2 regions of the Streptomyces tuirus genome follow, and region 1 is predicted to be linked to the other one. Evidence: riboswitches for the same ligand, from Rfam matches in the RefSeq annotation. Region 1 holds a riboswitch; the other holds the start of a gene.
What was found. Region 1 has a riboswitch for cyclic di-AMP ahead of IGS69_RS26390 (M23 family metallopeptidase). Riboswitches for the same ligand answer to the same signal wherever they lie in the genome.
Positions count from the first base shown of each region.

Region 2: linked by a shared signal. The riboswitch ahead of IGS69_RS16215 (M23 family metallopeptidase) and the one ahead of IGS69_RS26390 (M23 family metallopeptidase) in region 1 are both predicted to bind cyclic di-AMP.

Region 1 is NZ_AP023439.1:5,755,830-5,761,763, forward strand. Features, by position in the region: gene IGS69_RS26380 (M16 family metallopeptidase) at 1-994, shown strand, start outside; gene IGS69_RS26385 (M16 family metallopeptidase) at 991-2,379, shown strand; cyclic di-AMP (ydaO/yuaA leader) riboswitch at 2,570-2,734, shown strand; gene IGS69_RS26390 (M23 family metallopeptidase) at 2,747-3,535, shown strand; gene IGS69_RS26395 (GntR family transcriptional regulator) at 3,725-4,420, shown strand; gene IGS69_RS26400 (HPr family phosphocarrier protein) at 4,681-4,962, opposite strand; gene IGS69_RS26405 (bifunctional acetate--CoA ligase family protein/GNAT family N-acetyltransferase) at 5,143-5,934, shown strand, end outside.
Region 2 is NZ_AP023439.1:3,544,566-3,550,499, forward strand. Features, by position in the region: gene trmB (tRNA (guanosine(46)-N7)-methyltransferase TrmB) at 1-168, shown strand, start outside; gene IGS69_RS16205 (PrsW family intramembrane metalloprotease) at 228-1,574, shown strand; gene IGS69_RS16210 (aldo/keto reductase) at 1,708-2,652, opposite strand; gene IGS69_RS16215 (M23 family metallopeptidase) at 2,838-3,878, opposite strand; cyclic di-AMP (ydaO/yuaA leader) riboswitch at 3,890-4,046, opposite strand; tRNA gene IGS69_RS16220 (tRNA-Met) at 4,377-4,450, opposite strand; gene IGS69_RS16225 (dihydrofolate reductase family protein) at 4,516-5,646, opposite strand; gene IGS69_RS16230 (MarR family winged helix-turn-helix transcriptional regulator) at 5,724-5,934, shown strand, end outside.

The DNA of each region.
Region 1 (5,934 bases):
CGACGAGTCGATGGAGAACCAGCGGGACGTCGTCAAGAACGAGCGCCGCCAGCGCTACGACAACGTCCCCTACGGCACCGCCTTCGAGAAGCTGACCGCCCTCGCCTACCCGGAGGGCCACCCCTACCACCACACCCCGATCGGCTCGATGGCCGACCTGGACGCGGCGACCCTGGAGGACGCGCGCGCGTTCTTCCGCACCTACTACGCGCCGAACAACGCCGTGCTCTCCGTGGTCGGCGACATCGACCCGGAGCAGACGCTCGCCTGGGTCGAGAAGTACTTCGGCTCCATCCCCGGTCACGACGGCAAGCCCGCCCCGCGCGACGGGTCGCTGCCGGAGACCATCGGCGAGCAGCTGCGCGAGGTCGTCGAGGAGGACGTCCCGGCCCGCGCCCTGATGGCCGCCTACCGGCTGCCGCACGACGGCACGCGCGCGTGCGACGCCGCCGACCTGGCCCTCACCGTCCTCGGCGGCGGCGAGTCCTCCCGCCTCTACAACCGGCTCGTGCGCCGTGACCGTACGGCCGTGGCGGCCGGCTTCGGCCTGCTGCGGCTCGCCGGTGCGCCCTCCCTGGGCTGGCTGGACGTGAAGACGTCCGGTGACGTGGAGGTTCCGGTCATCGAGGCCGCCATCGACGAGGAGCTCGCCCGGTTCGCCGAGGAGGGCCCCACGCCCGAGGAGATGGAGCGCGCCCAGGCCCAGCTGGAGCGCGAGTGGCTGGACCGGCTCGGCACGGTCGCGGGCCGCGCCGACGAACTGTGCCGGTACGCCGTGCTCTTCGGCGACCCGCAGCTCGCCCTGACCGCCGTCCAGCGCGTGCTGGAGATCACGGCGGAGGAGGTCCAGGAGGTCGCCAAGGCCCGGCTGCGGCCCGACAACCGCGCGGTGCTCGTCTACGAGCCCGTCGCCGACGAGACCGCCGAGGACGCCGGCACCACCGACGACACCGCAGCCGCGGCCACCGACGAGAACGAGGAGGCGGCCAAGTGACCGAGCTCGCCACGATGGACTTCCACCCCCGGCCGCAGGCGGGCGACGCCCGGCCGTGGGCCTTCCCGGCCCCGGAGCGCGGCACGCTCGACAACGGCCTGACGGTGCTGCGCTGCCACCGCCCCGGCCAGCAGGTCGTCGCCGTGGAGGTGCTGCTGGACGCCCCCCTGGAGGCTGAGCCGGCCGGACTCGACGGGCTGGCCACGATCATGGCCCGGGCCTTCTCCGAGGGCACCGACAAGCACTCCGCCGAGGATTTCGCCGCGGAGCTGGAGCGCGCCGGCGCCACCCTCGACGCGCACGCCGACCACCCCGGTGTCCGGCTCAGCCTGGAGGTGCCCGCCTCCCGGCTCGCCAAGGGCCTGGGCCTGGTCGCCGACGCCCTGAGGGCGCCCGCCTTCGCCGACAGCGAGGTCGAGCGGCTGGTCAACAACCGCCTCGACGAGATCCCGCACGAGCTGGCCAACCCCTCCCGCCGCGCCGCCAAGGAGCTCTCCAAGGAGCTGTTCCCGGCGGACTCGCGCATGTCGCGGCCCCGGCAGGGCAGCGAGGAGACCGTCGCCGCCATCGACTCCGCGGCCGTACGCGCCTTCTACGAGAAGCACGTCCGCCCCGCCACGGCCACCGTCGTGGTCGTCGGCGACCTCACCGGCATCGACCTGGACGCCCTGCTCGGGGACACGCTGGGTGCCTGGACGGGCTCCTCGGCCGAGCCGCGTCCCGTGCCGCCGGTCACCGCCGACGACACCGGCCGTGTCGTCATCGTGGACCGCCCGGGCGCCGTCCAGACGCAGCTGCTGATCGGCCGGACCGGGCCGGACCGGCACGACCGCGTGTGGGCCGCACAGGTGCTCGGCACGTACTGCCTCGGCGGCACCCTCACCTCCCGCCTGGACCGCGTCCTGCGCGAGGAGAAGGGCTATACCTACGGCGTACGGGCGTTCGGCCAGGTCCTCAGGTCCGCCCCGGACGGCACGGGCGCCGCGATGCTCGCCATCAGCGGTTCCGTCGACACGCCCAACACCGGCCCCGCCCTCCAGGACCTCTGGACGGTGCTGCGCACCCTCGCCGCCGAGGGGCTGACCGACGCCGAGCGGGACGTCGCCGTGCAGAACCTGGTGGGTGTGGCGCCGCTGAAGTACGAGACGGCGGCGGCCGTGGCGAGCACACTGGCCGACCAGGTCGAGCAGCACCTGCCCGACGACTACCAGGCCACGCTGTACCGGCAGCTCGCCGCGACCGGCACCGTGGAGGCCACCGCGGCGGCCGTGAGCGCCTTCCCGGTGGACCGTCTGGTGACCGTCCTCGTCGGTGACGCGGCGCAGATCAAGGCACCGGTCGAGGCCCTCGGCATCGGCGAAGTCACCGTCGTCGCCGCCGAGTAGCGGCACGCGCGCAGGGGCCCTGGTTGTCTTCAAAGGCACCAGGGCCCCTTTATGCCCGAATTGGGGTGGGAGTTGCCTGTCTGCCCTGTGGGATGCGCTACAAAAGCCGGGATTCGTTTGGGAATTGAAAGTGGCGCCGCTTAGCGTCATCCGGGCTGTTCGTCAGGCAGTGCGCCGCACCCGCGGCACCGGACAGTCATCGCCGAGTCCCCGTACGGCGCGAGCCAGGGGAGCCGGGGACCCATCGCAGTCCCTGGGGTGAATCGGGCGCCCGCGCGAGTCGCGAGGGAGTCCGTAGGAGACCTTCCTGCTCCGAACCCGTCAGCTAACCCGGTAGGCGAGAGGGAAGGAAAGGACCAGCCACTACATGGCGTTCACTCGGGCCACCGGGAAGCACCGCCGTCCCAGCAGGATGCAGCGCTCCACCGCCCGCGCGGCGGGCGTCGCGGCCCTCGCCACCACCGGCGTGATCGGTACCGTGGCGGCCCCCGCCGCCTTCGCCGCCGAGCCCAGCGTCGAGCAGACCGGCCTCACGCCGGTCGTGACCATGGGCGACACCGCGGCCCAGCAGATCGACGCCCAGGCCCTCGCGCAGCAGCACGCCGCCGATGAGGCCGCCGCCAAGCAGAAGGCCGAGGAGGCCGCCCGCACGCAGGCCGCCGAGATGGCCGAGCGGGCCAAGGAGGCGGCCGAGAAGGCCCGTGCCGCCAAGGAGCGCGCCGCCCGCGAGGCCGAGCGCAAGCGCCTGAACTCCTTCGTCCCCCCGATCTCCGGCTCCTACGTGTCCACCAGCTACAAGGCCAGCAGCGGCCTGTGGTCCTCGGGCAGCCACACCGGTATCGACTTCCACGCCGCCAGCGGCACCTCCGTCCACGCGGTCGGCTCGGGCACCGTCGTCGAGGCCGGCTGGGGCGGCTCCTACGGCAACCAGGTCGTGATCAAGATGAACGACGGGACGTACACCCAGTACGGCCACCTGTCCTCCATCGGCGTCTCGGTGGGCCAGCAGGTCACCCCGGGCCAGCAGATCGCCCTGTCCGGCGCGACCGGCAACGTCACCGGTCCGCACCTGCACTTCGAGGCCCGCACCAGCCCCGAGTACGGCTCGGACATCGACCCGGTCGCCTACCTCCGCTCGCACGGCGTGGGTGTCTGACCGGAACCTCTCCGCTTCCCCCGAAAGTCCTGGCTCGCCGAGCCGGGACTTTCGGCGTTTGGGGCGGCCCGCTGTCCAAAAAATATCCATGGATTTTCGTCTGCCGTCGGAAATTCCGGCTCATTGCAATAGAGTCACGGAACGCACGTCGCTCGTCGGCGTTTCACGGGGATTAAGCGGAGGTCGGTCATGCGTATTCCCGCGCACTCGGTGTGCACGGCCATCCGGGACGACATCGTCGCGGGTGTCCACGCACGCGGCAGCCGGCTCACCGAGGAACTCCTCGCACGCCGCTACGGCGTCTCGCGGGTGCCCGTCCGGGAGGCGCTGCGCACGCTCGAGGCCGAGGGTTTCGTGGTGACCCGCCGGCACGCGGGCGCGTGTGTGGCGGAACCCACCGAGCAGGAGGCCGGCGACCTGCTGGAGATGCGCATGCTGCTGGAGCCGTTCGGTGCGGCCCGCGCCGCCCAGCGCCGCACCGAGGCGCATCTCAAGGTCCTGCGCGGCCTGGTACGGCTGGGCCAGGAGCGGGCCCGCCGGGGCAACAGCGACGACCTGCGCTCTCTCGGGACCTGGTTCCACGAGACGCTCGCCCAGGCCTCCGGCAGCCCCGCGCTGACCTCGATGCTCACCCAGCTCCGCCACAAGATCGCCTGGATGTACGCGGTGGAGGCGCCGGCCAGCCCGGTGGAGTCCTGGACCGAGCACGGCGCGATCGTGGACGCGGTGGCGCGCGGGGACGGTGAGCGCGCGCGGGCGGTCACGTTGCTGCACACCGAGCGCGCGAAGAGCGCGCACCGTCTGCGGTTCGGCTCCCCCCAGGAACGCGCCGACCGTGTGAGGAACTCGCAACATCCCGTAAACACGGCGAGCCCGCGGCATTAACACGGCGGCCGTATACAAAGAGCAGTCAATTCTCGGGGGTCCATTTCCGCTGCCCGGATTTCGGAATTCCTGCCCGCGTCGAGCGTAAATGGCGAAGGGTCGCCCGCGCTGACCCGGGAATGGTGCGAAGGGCCCGCTCGTGTCGACCGGGGAATGGTGAAGGTCCAACACCGTCTCCCGGGAACGGCGAAGGGCCCGCCCGGTGAATCGGGCGAGCCCCTCGCTGTGCGCCGGATCGGGCGCTCGGTGGATCAGGCGGGTCAGACGGTCTCGGGCAGTTCCTCGAGACCCTCGGAGACCAGCTTGGCGAGCCGGTCCAGGGCGGCGTCCGCGCCCTCGGCGTCGGAGGCGAGGACGATCTCCTCGCCCCCCTGGGCGCCGAGGCCCAGGACGGCCAGCATCGAGGCCGCGTTGACGGGGTTGCCGTCAGCCTTGGCGATCGTCACCGGGACGCCTGCGGCCGTGGCGGCTCGGACGAAGATGGAAGCGGGGCGGGCGTGGAGACCCTCGGCCCAGCCGACGTTGACGCGGCGCTCAGCCATGTGTTGCTGCCCTTCGGTGTTCAGGGTTGTCTAGACCAGTTTCCCATAACGTGAAGCCCTCCAGGAGCGGTCCTCGCGTTCCACTCCCAAGGTGCCGTCGGATCGCGGCCTCGACCCGACTGACGCCCTCCACAGACTGCCTCGCACCCGCTGTCGGACGCTAGCCGTACTCTGGGGCCCATGCAGACCTCGCCGGACCGGCACGAGTATCCCGCCCACTGGGAAGCCGACGTGGTGCTGCGCGACGGGGGTACCGCGCGCATCCGGCCCATCGCCGTTGATGACGCCGATCGCCTGGTCAGCTTCTATGAGCAGGTCTCCGACGAGTCGAAGTACTACCGCTTCTTCGCGCCGTACCCTCGCCTGTCCGCCAAGGACGTCCACCGCTTCACGCACCACGACTTTGTGGACCGGGTGGGACTCGCGGCCACGGTCGGCGGCGAGTTCATCGCCACCGTACGCTACGACCGGATCGGGGCGGACGGAACGCCCGCGTCCGCACCCGCCGACGAGGCCGAGGTCGCCTTCCTCGTGCAGGACGCCCACCAGGGCCGCGGGGTCGCCTCCGCCCTGCTCGAACACATCGGCGCCGTCGCCCGCGAGCGCGGCATCCGCCGCTTCGCCGCCGAGGTGCTGCCGGCCAACACCAAGATGATCAAGGTGTTCACGGACGCCGGCTACACCCAGAAACGCAGCTTCGAGGACGGCGTCGTCCGTCTGGAGTTCGACCTCGAACCCACCGACCGCTCCCTCGCCGTGCAGTATGCGCGCGAACACCGTGCCGAGGCGCGCTCGGTGCAGCGGCTGCTGGCTCCCGGCTCGGTCGCCGTCATCGGCGCCGGTCGCACGCCGGGCGGCGTGGGCCGCAGCGTCCTCGGCAACATCCGGGACGCCGGATACACCGGCCGCCTCTATGCCGTGAACAAGGCCCTCCCCGAGGGGCAGAAGGAGCTCGACGGGGTGCCCGCCCAC
Region 2 (5,934 bases), 2.2 Mb from region 1:
CGTTTCGAGGGCCAGGGACTGGACAAGGGACATGTCGTGAACGACCTCCTCTTCCGCCGCGTACAGCACGTGGACCAGCCGATCCACCCCGACCAGCCGAACCAGCCCCACCACCCCGACCAGCCCGACCACCCCGACCAGCCGGACCAGCCCCCCGTCGGCGCCTGACCACCCCTGGCACCTCTCCCGCCTGCGGACAGCGCCCATCCGTCGTTAGGGTCAATGCCGTGGCCACCAGCCCCCCACATCCGTCGTACCCCAGCGGTCCCCCCGACGGCGCACCCTTCGCCGGCCCAGGCACGGCCGGCTCTTCGCGGCACGCCCACTGGTGGCACCACGCCTGGGTCCGCTACGGCGCGCTGAGCACACTGCTCGCGATATCCGGCCTGGTCATCCTCGCCCTGGTCCGCGAGGAGACCGGCACGGAAGGGTTCCTGGTCGGGCTGGGGCTGGCCGTCCTCCCGGTGCCCCTGCTGATAGCCGCGTTCCGCTGGCTGGACCGCGTGGAACCCGGCCCCTGGCGGAACCTGCTGTTCTGCTTCGCCTGGGGCGCCTGCGCGGCGGCGCTGATAGCGATCGTCGCCAACAGCTTCGCGACGAGATGGATAGCGACGGCGACGGCGGACCCGTCCAGCGCGGACACCCTCGGCGCGACGGTGATAGCGCCGGTGGTCGAGGAGTCGGCCAAGGCGGCGGCCGTCCTCCTGGTCTTCCTCTTCCGGCGCCGCGACTTCACCGGCATCGTCGACGGGGTCGTCATAGCCGGCGTGACGGCCACCGGCTTCGCGTTCACCGAGAACATCCTCTACCTCGGCACGGCCTTCGGCACCGACCAGCTCACCGGCGGCAGCGGCATCGCCTCCGTCACGGCGGCGACCTTCTTCGTGCGCATCGTCATGTCGCCGTTCGCGCACCCGCTGTTCACGGTCCTCACCGGCATCGGCTTCGGCATCGCCGCACTCGCGGCGCACCGCCGGCCGCTGCGCCGGGTCGCCTTCCCGCTCGGCGGGCTGCTGCTCGCGATGGGGATGCACGCGATGTGGAACGGCTCGTCGGCCTTCGGCGAGTACGGGTTCTTCGCCGTGTACGCGGCGTTCATGGTGCCGATCTTCGGGCTGCTGACGTGGCTGGTGATCTGGACGCGGCAGCGGGAGCTGAAGACCGTACGGGCGGAGCTGCCGGCCTACGCCGTGGCGGGCTGGCTGACCCCGGCCGAGCCATACGCGCTCGGCTCGATGCGGGCTCGGCGGATCGCCCGGCAGTACGCCCGCCGGCACGCGGGCAGGGCGGCGGCCCGGGAGGTGGCCCGCTACGAGGCGTACGCGACGTCCCTGGCGTTCCTGCGGCACCGGGCCCGGCGGGGCAGCCCCGGGGCGGACTTCGCCGTACGGGAGCGGGAACTGCTCGGCGAACTGTGGCGGCGCCGGGAGGTGGCCCGCCCCGCGCTGGACCACGCGGCCCGGATCACCGCCCCTCCCGTCCCGGTGACGGCCCCGCCCTGGCCGGTGTACGGGGTGTACGGGTACGGCCACCAGCCGGCGCCGTACCCCGCGTACAACCCCTACCGCTCCTAGGCCCCCCGGGGCCCGCTCAGGCCGAGGCCCCCGTGAACCTCAGGCCGAGGCCCCTGTGAGCCTCAGGCCGAGGCCTCCGGGTCCCGCTCAGGCCGAGGCCCCCGTGAACCTCAGGCCGAGGCCCCCGTGAACCTCAGGCCGAGGCCTCCGTGAGCCGTTCCACCTCGGCCTCCGAGAGCGTCAGCTCCCCCACGCCGAGCAGTGCGGGCAGCTGCTCCACCGTCCGCGCCGAGGCGATCGGCGCCACCACGGTCGGCTGGGCGGCGAGCCAGGCGAGGGCCACCGTGGCGACGGGAGCGTCGTGCGCTGCGGCGACCTCGTCGAGCGCGTCGAGAACCCGCCGCCCCCGCTCGGTCTCCAGATGCTTGGCGGCACCGCCCGCCCGCGCGCTCTCGACCCGCGTACCCGGCCGGTACTTGCCCGTGAGGAAGCCGGACGCGAGCGCGTAGTACGGAACGGCGGCGAGGCCGGCCCGCTCGGCGAGGCCCTGGAGCTCACCCTCGTACGTGTCACGGGAGACCAGGTTGTAGTGCGGCTGGAGGGCGACGTACCGCGCGAGACCCTCGCGGTCGGAAAACTCCAGGGACGCCCGCAGCCTCTCGGCGGAGATGTTGGAGGCGGCGATGTGCCGCACCTTGCCGGCCTTCACGAGTTCGTCGAGCGCGCCGATGATCTCCTCGACGGGCACGTCGGGCTGGTCGAAGTGCGTGTAGTAGAGGTCGATGTAGTCGGTGCGCAGGCGCCGCAGGGAGGCGTCGGCGGCGGCCTTGATGGTGGCAGCGGACAGGCCCCGGAAGTCGGGGTGCTGGCTGACCTTCGTGGCGACGACGACGTCGGAGCGGTTGCCGCGTGCCTCGAGCCACGTGCCGAGGATGGTCTCGGACTCACCGCCCTGGTTGCCGTCGACCCACGCCGAGTAGACATCGGCGGTGTCGACGAAGTTGCCTCCGGCGGCGGTGTAGGCGTCGAGGACGGCGAACGACCGGTCCTGGTCGGCGGTCCAGCCGAAGACGTTGCCGCCGAGGGCGAGGGGGAAGACCTCGAGGCCGGAAGTGCCGAGCTTGCGAAGAGACGTCATGCCCGGTGTCAACGACCGCGCAGGAACGCCCCATTCCGCAACGGACGCAAAACTCCCGTAAACACAGCCGACGGCCCTGACGTCGGAGGGTCGTCGTCAGGGCCGTCGATGCCTCAGAGAAGGTGCACTGCTCAAAAAAGGTGCACTGCTCAGGGAACGTGCACTGCTCAGGGAACGTGCACTGCTCAGGGAGTCAGCCCCTTGCCCCGCAGCCAGGCCACCGGGTCGATGCCACTGGAGGATCCACCGGAGTGGACCTCGAGGTGCAGGTGCGCCCCGGTGACGTTGCCGGTGGCGCCCACGCGGCCGATGACGTCGCCGGTGCTGACCTTCTGGCCGACGCTGACGCCGATGGAGGACTGGTGCGCGTACCAGATCTCGGTGCCGTCATCGAGGGTGAGGACGGTCTTGTAGCCGTAGGAGCCGTTCCAGCCCGCCTCGGTGATGGTGCCGCTGTGCACGGCCTTGATCGGCGTGCCCGTGGGAGCGGCGAAGTCGAGGCCGGTGTGGTAGCCGGAGGACCAGTAGGCACCGGCCTGGCCGAACGTCGAGGTGAGGGTGTACGAGGAGGTCGGCAGCGTGTACTGCTTGGCGAGGGCGGCAAGCCGCTCGGCCTCGGCCTTCTTCTCGGCCTCCGCCTCCGCCTTCTTCTTGGCCTCGGCGGCCTTGGCCTTGGCTTCCTGCTCCGCCTTGGCGACGGCCTCCTTGGCCGCCTTCTCGGCGGCGGCAGCGGCGTCCTCGGCGGCCTTGGTCTCGATCTGCTCCTGCTGGTGCTCGACCTGCGCCATGATCCGGGCACGCAGCGCGTCACCGGCGCCGGTGCGGGCGCCGGACGCGTCCTGCGCGGTGTCCGCAGTGGCGGTGCCGAGACTGCTGAGCGGGGTGGCGGAACCTTCGGGGGTGTCGTCGTCCGAGATGAGGGAACCCACCGAGGGCAGGTCCGGCACGGAGATGGACACCGGGGGCTTGCCGGTCTGGGCACTGGCCATACCGCCGGCACCCACGGCGGCTATGACGCCGACGCCCAGGACGGTGGAGCTGCGGGCGAGACCTCCGCCGCGCTGCTTGGTGACGCGATGCCGGCCACGGACGGGACGGATGGACTCCTCGGTGGGGTTCCACTCCTGGAACGGGCCCTCGTCGGTGCGCTGACCGCCGAAGCCGAAGGTGTCGTTCTCGCGCTTCGGCGCGTACGGGGCCGCGGGGGCAGGCCGGTTGGACGCCACGTGGGCGTACTCCTTTCCTTCCTTCTCGCCTACCGGGTTAGCTGACGGGTTCGGAGCAGGAAGGTCTCCTACGCGCGTATACCTGCCGTGCTTCCACGGTGGCATCCGCCCGATTCACCCCAAGTGATGGTTCCCCGGTTCCCTTTCGGGATTCGGCGCGTGCGCACGGAGCCGCCTTCTGTGACGGCTGGGACGACCGCGCTGCGTTATCGAACGTTAATGGAGGCGCGAGGGGTATTCCAGCGATTCCACTTGATCATTAACCTTTTTCGCGCGGACTTACCTGCCACGACCGGTTCAAATCGGGCGAGTTGACCGCGCCGCAAGTGACTGACGGGTTTTGACGGTGCGTCAGTTGTTATGCGGAACGGGACGGTTCGCTCACCGACCGTAGCGATCCACCGGGCAAGTATCAGGAAGGCATGAGGAAGGCACCAGGAGGGCATCGGAAAGCACCGATGGCCGGAACCCTTTCGGATTCCGGCCATCGGCCTTCAGTAGCGGGGACAGGATTTGAACCTGCGACCTCTGGGTTATGAGCCCAGCGAGCTACCGAGCTGCTCCACCCCGCGTCGTTGTGTCACCAGTGTACGCCATCCGCGGGACCGCTCGCGCACACCCACCGACCGGGCCCTGCTCAGCCCGGCAGATGACGGTTCGGGGCCTTGGCCCGCTCCTCGTGTTCCGGGAGCACGACGACCTCCACGCCCTCGGCCGCGAGGAGGCCGCTGCCGTCGGCGTCCGTGACGAAGGTGTCCGGCTCACGCCAGGCCGTGACCACCCGCCGTACGCCCGCGTCGAGGATCAGCCGGGCGCAGGGAGCGGGGCGCGAGGCGCGGCGGGCGCAGGGCTCCAGGCTGCTGTACACCGTCGCGCCGGGCAGGCGCGGGTCGGCCGGGTCGACCTTGGCGAGGGCAGCCTCCTCGGCGTGCACCACCGGGTCGCCGGCCTCGCGGGAGTGGCCGCGGGCCAGTTCCGTGCCATCGGCGGCGACCACCACCGCGCCCACGCTGAACGCCGTGTCCGACGGCGGGCAGCGCTCGGCCAGTTCGCAGGCGAGGGCCAGCCAGTGGTGGTCGGCGGCGACGGGCAGGGGGCCGGCGCCCGGGGCGGTCGGCTCGTAGCGCATCAGGACCACGTCCTCGATCTGCCGCGACTCCAGCAGCCGGAGCCGGCCGCCCTGGTAGCCGCCGGGTCCGAAGAGACGGGGGGCCCGGGGGTCACCCACGAAGAGCGGGGCGAGGACCAGCTGCAGTTCGTCCGCGAGGCCCTGGGTGAGGAGCTGGGTGTGGATCAGGCCGCCGCCCTCGACCATGAGCCGCCCCACACCCCGGACGTCGTGCAGGTGCGTGAGCAGCCGCCGCCAGTCGAGGCCGGCGCCGAGCGGCACGACGTCGGTGGCCAGGCCCAGGGCGCGGGCCCGCTCGGCGCCCCGGTCGGTGGTGTAGAGGACCTTCTCGCCGCCGGTGTGCCAGAAGCGGGCGTCCGGGTCGAGATCGCCGGAGCCGCTGACGGTGACCTTGAGGGGGTACTCGGGCTTTCCTGCCGCCGTGCGGGCGGCACGGCGCTTCTCCGCGTTCACCAGCAGCCGCGGGTTGTCGGCGCGGATGGTGCCGGCGCCGACCAGGATGGCGTCGACGCCGGCCCGGACCTCGTCGACCCGGTCGAAGTCGGCCGGGCTGGACAGGAGCAGCCGGTCGGGTCCGGTGTCGTCCAGGTAGCCGTCGAGGGAGACGGCGGCGGACAGCAGGACGTACGGGTGAGGCATCGGTGCTCCGCGGTTGGTCGGGACGGCGGGACGGGACAGGGCTTGGTTCAAGTTTGAAACAAACCTACACTGGCGGCATGACGACTCGCTGGCTCAGCCCCGATGAGCAGCGCGCCTGGCGCGCCTACATCGCCGCCTCGCTGCTGCTGGAGGACGCGATCGACCGGCAGCTCCAGCAGGACGCCGGCATGCCGCACCTGTACTACTCCATCCTGTCCGTCCTGTCGGAGTCCCCGGAACGGCGGCTGCGCATGACCGATCTCGCCGAGCGGCTGAAGATCACGCGCA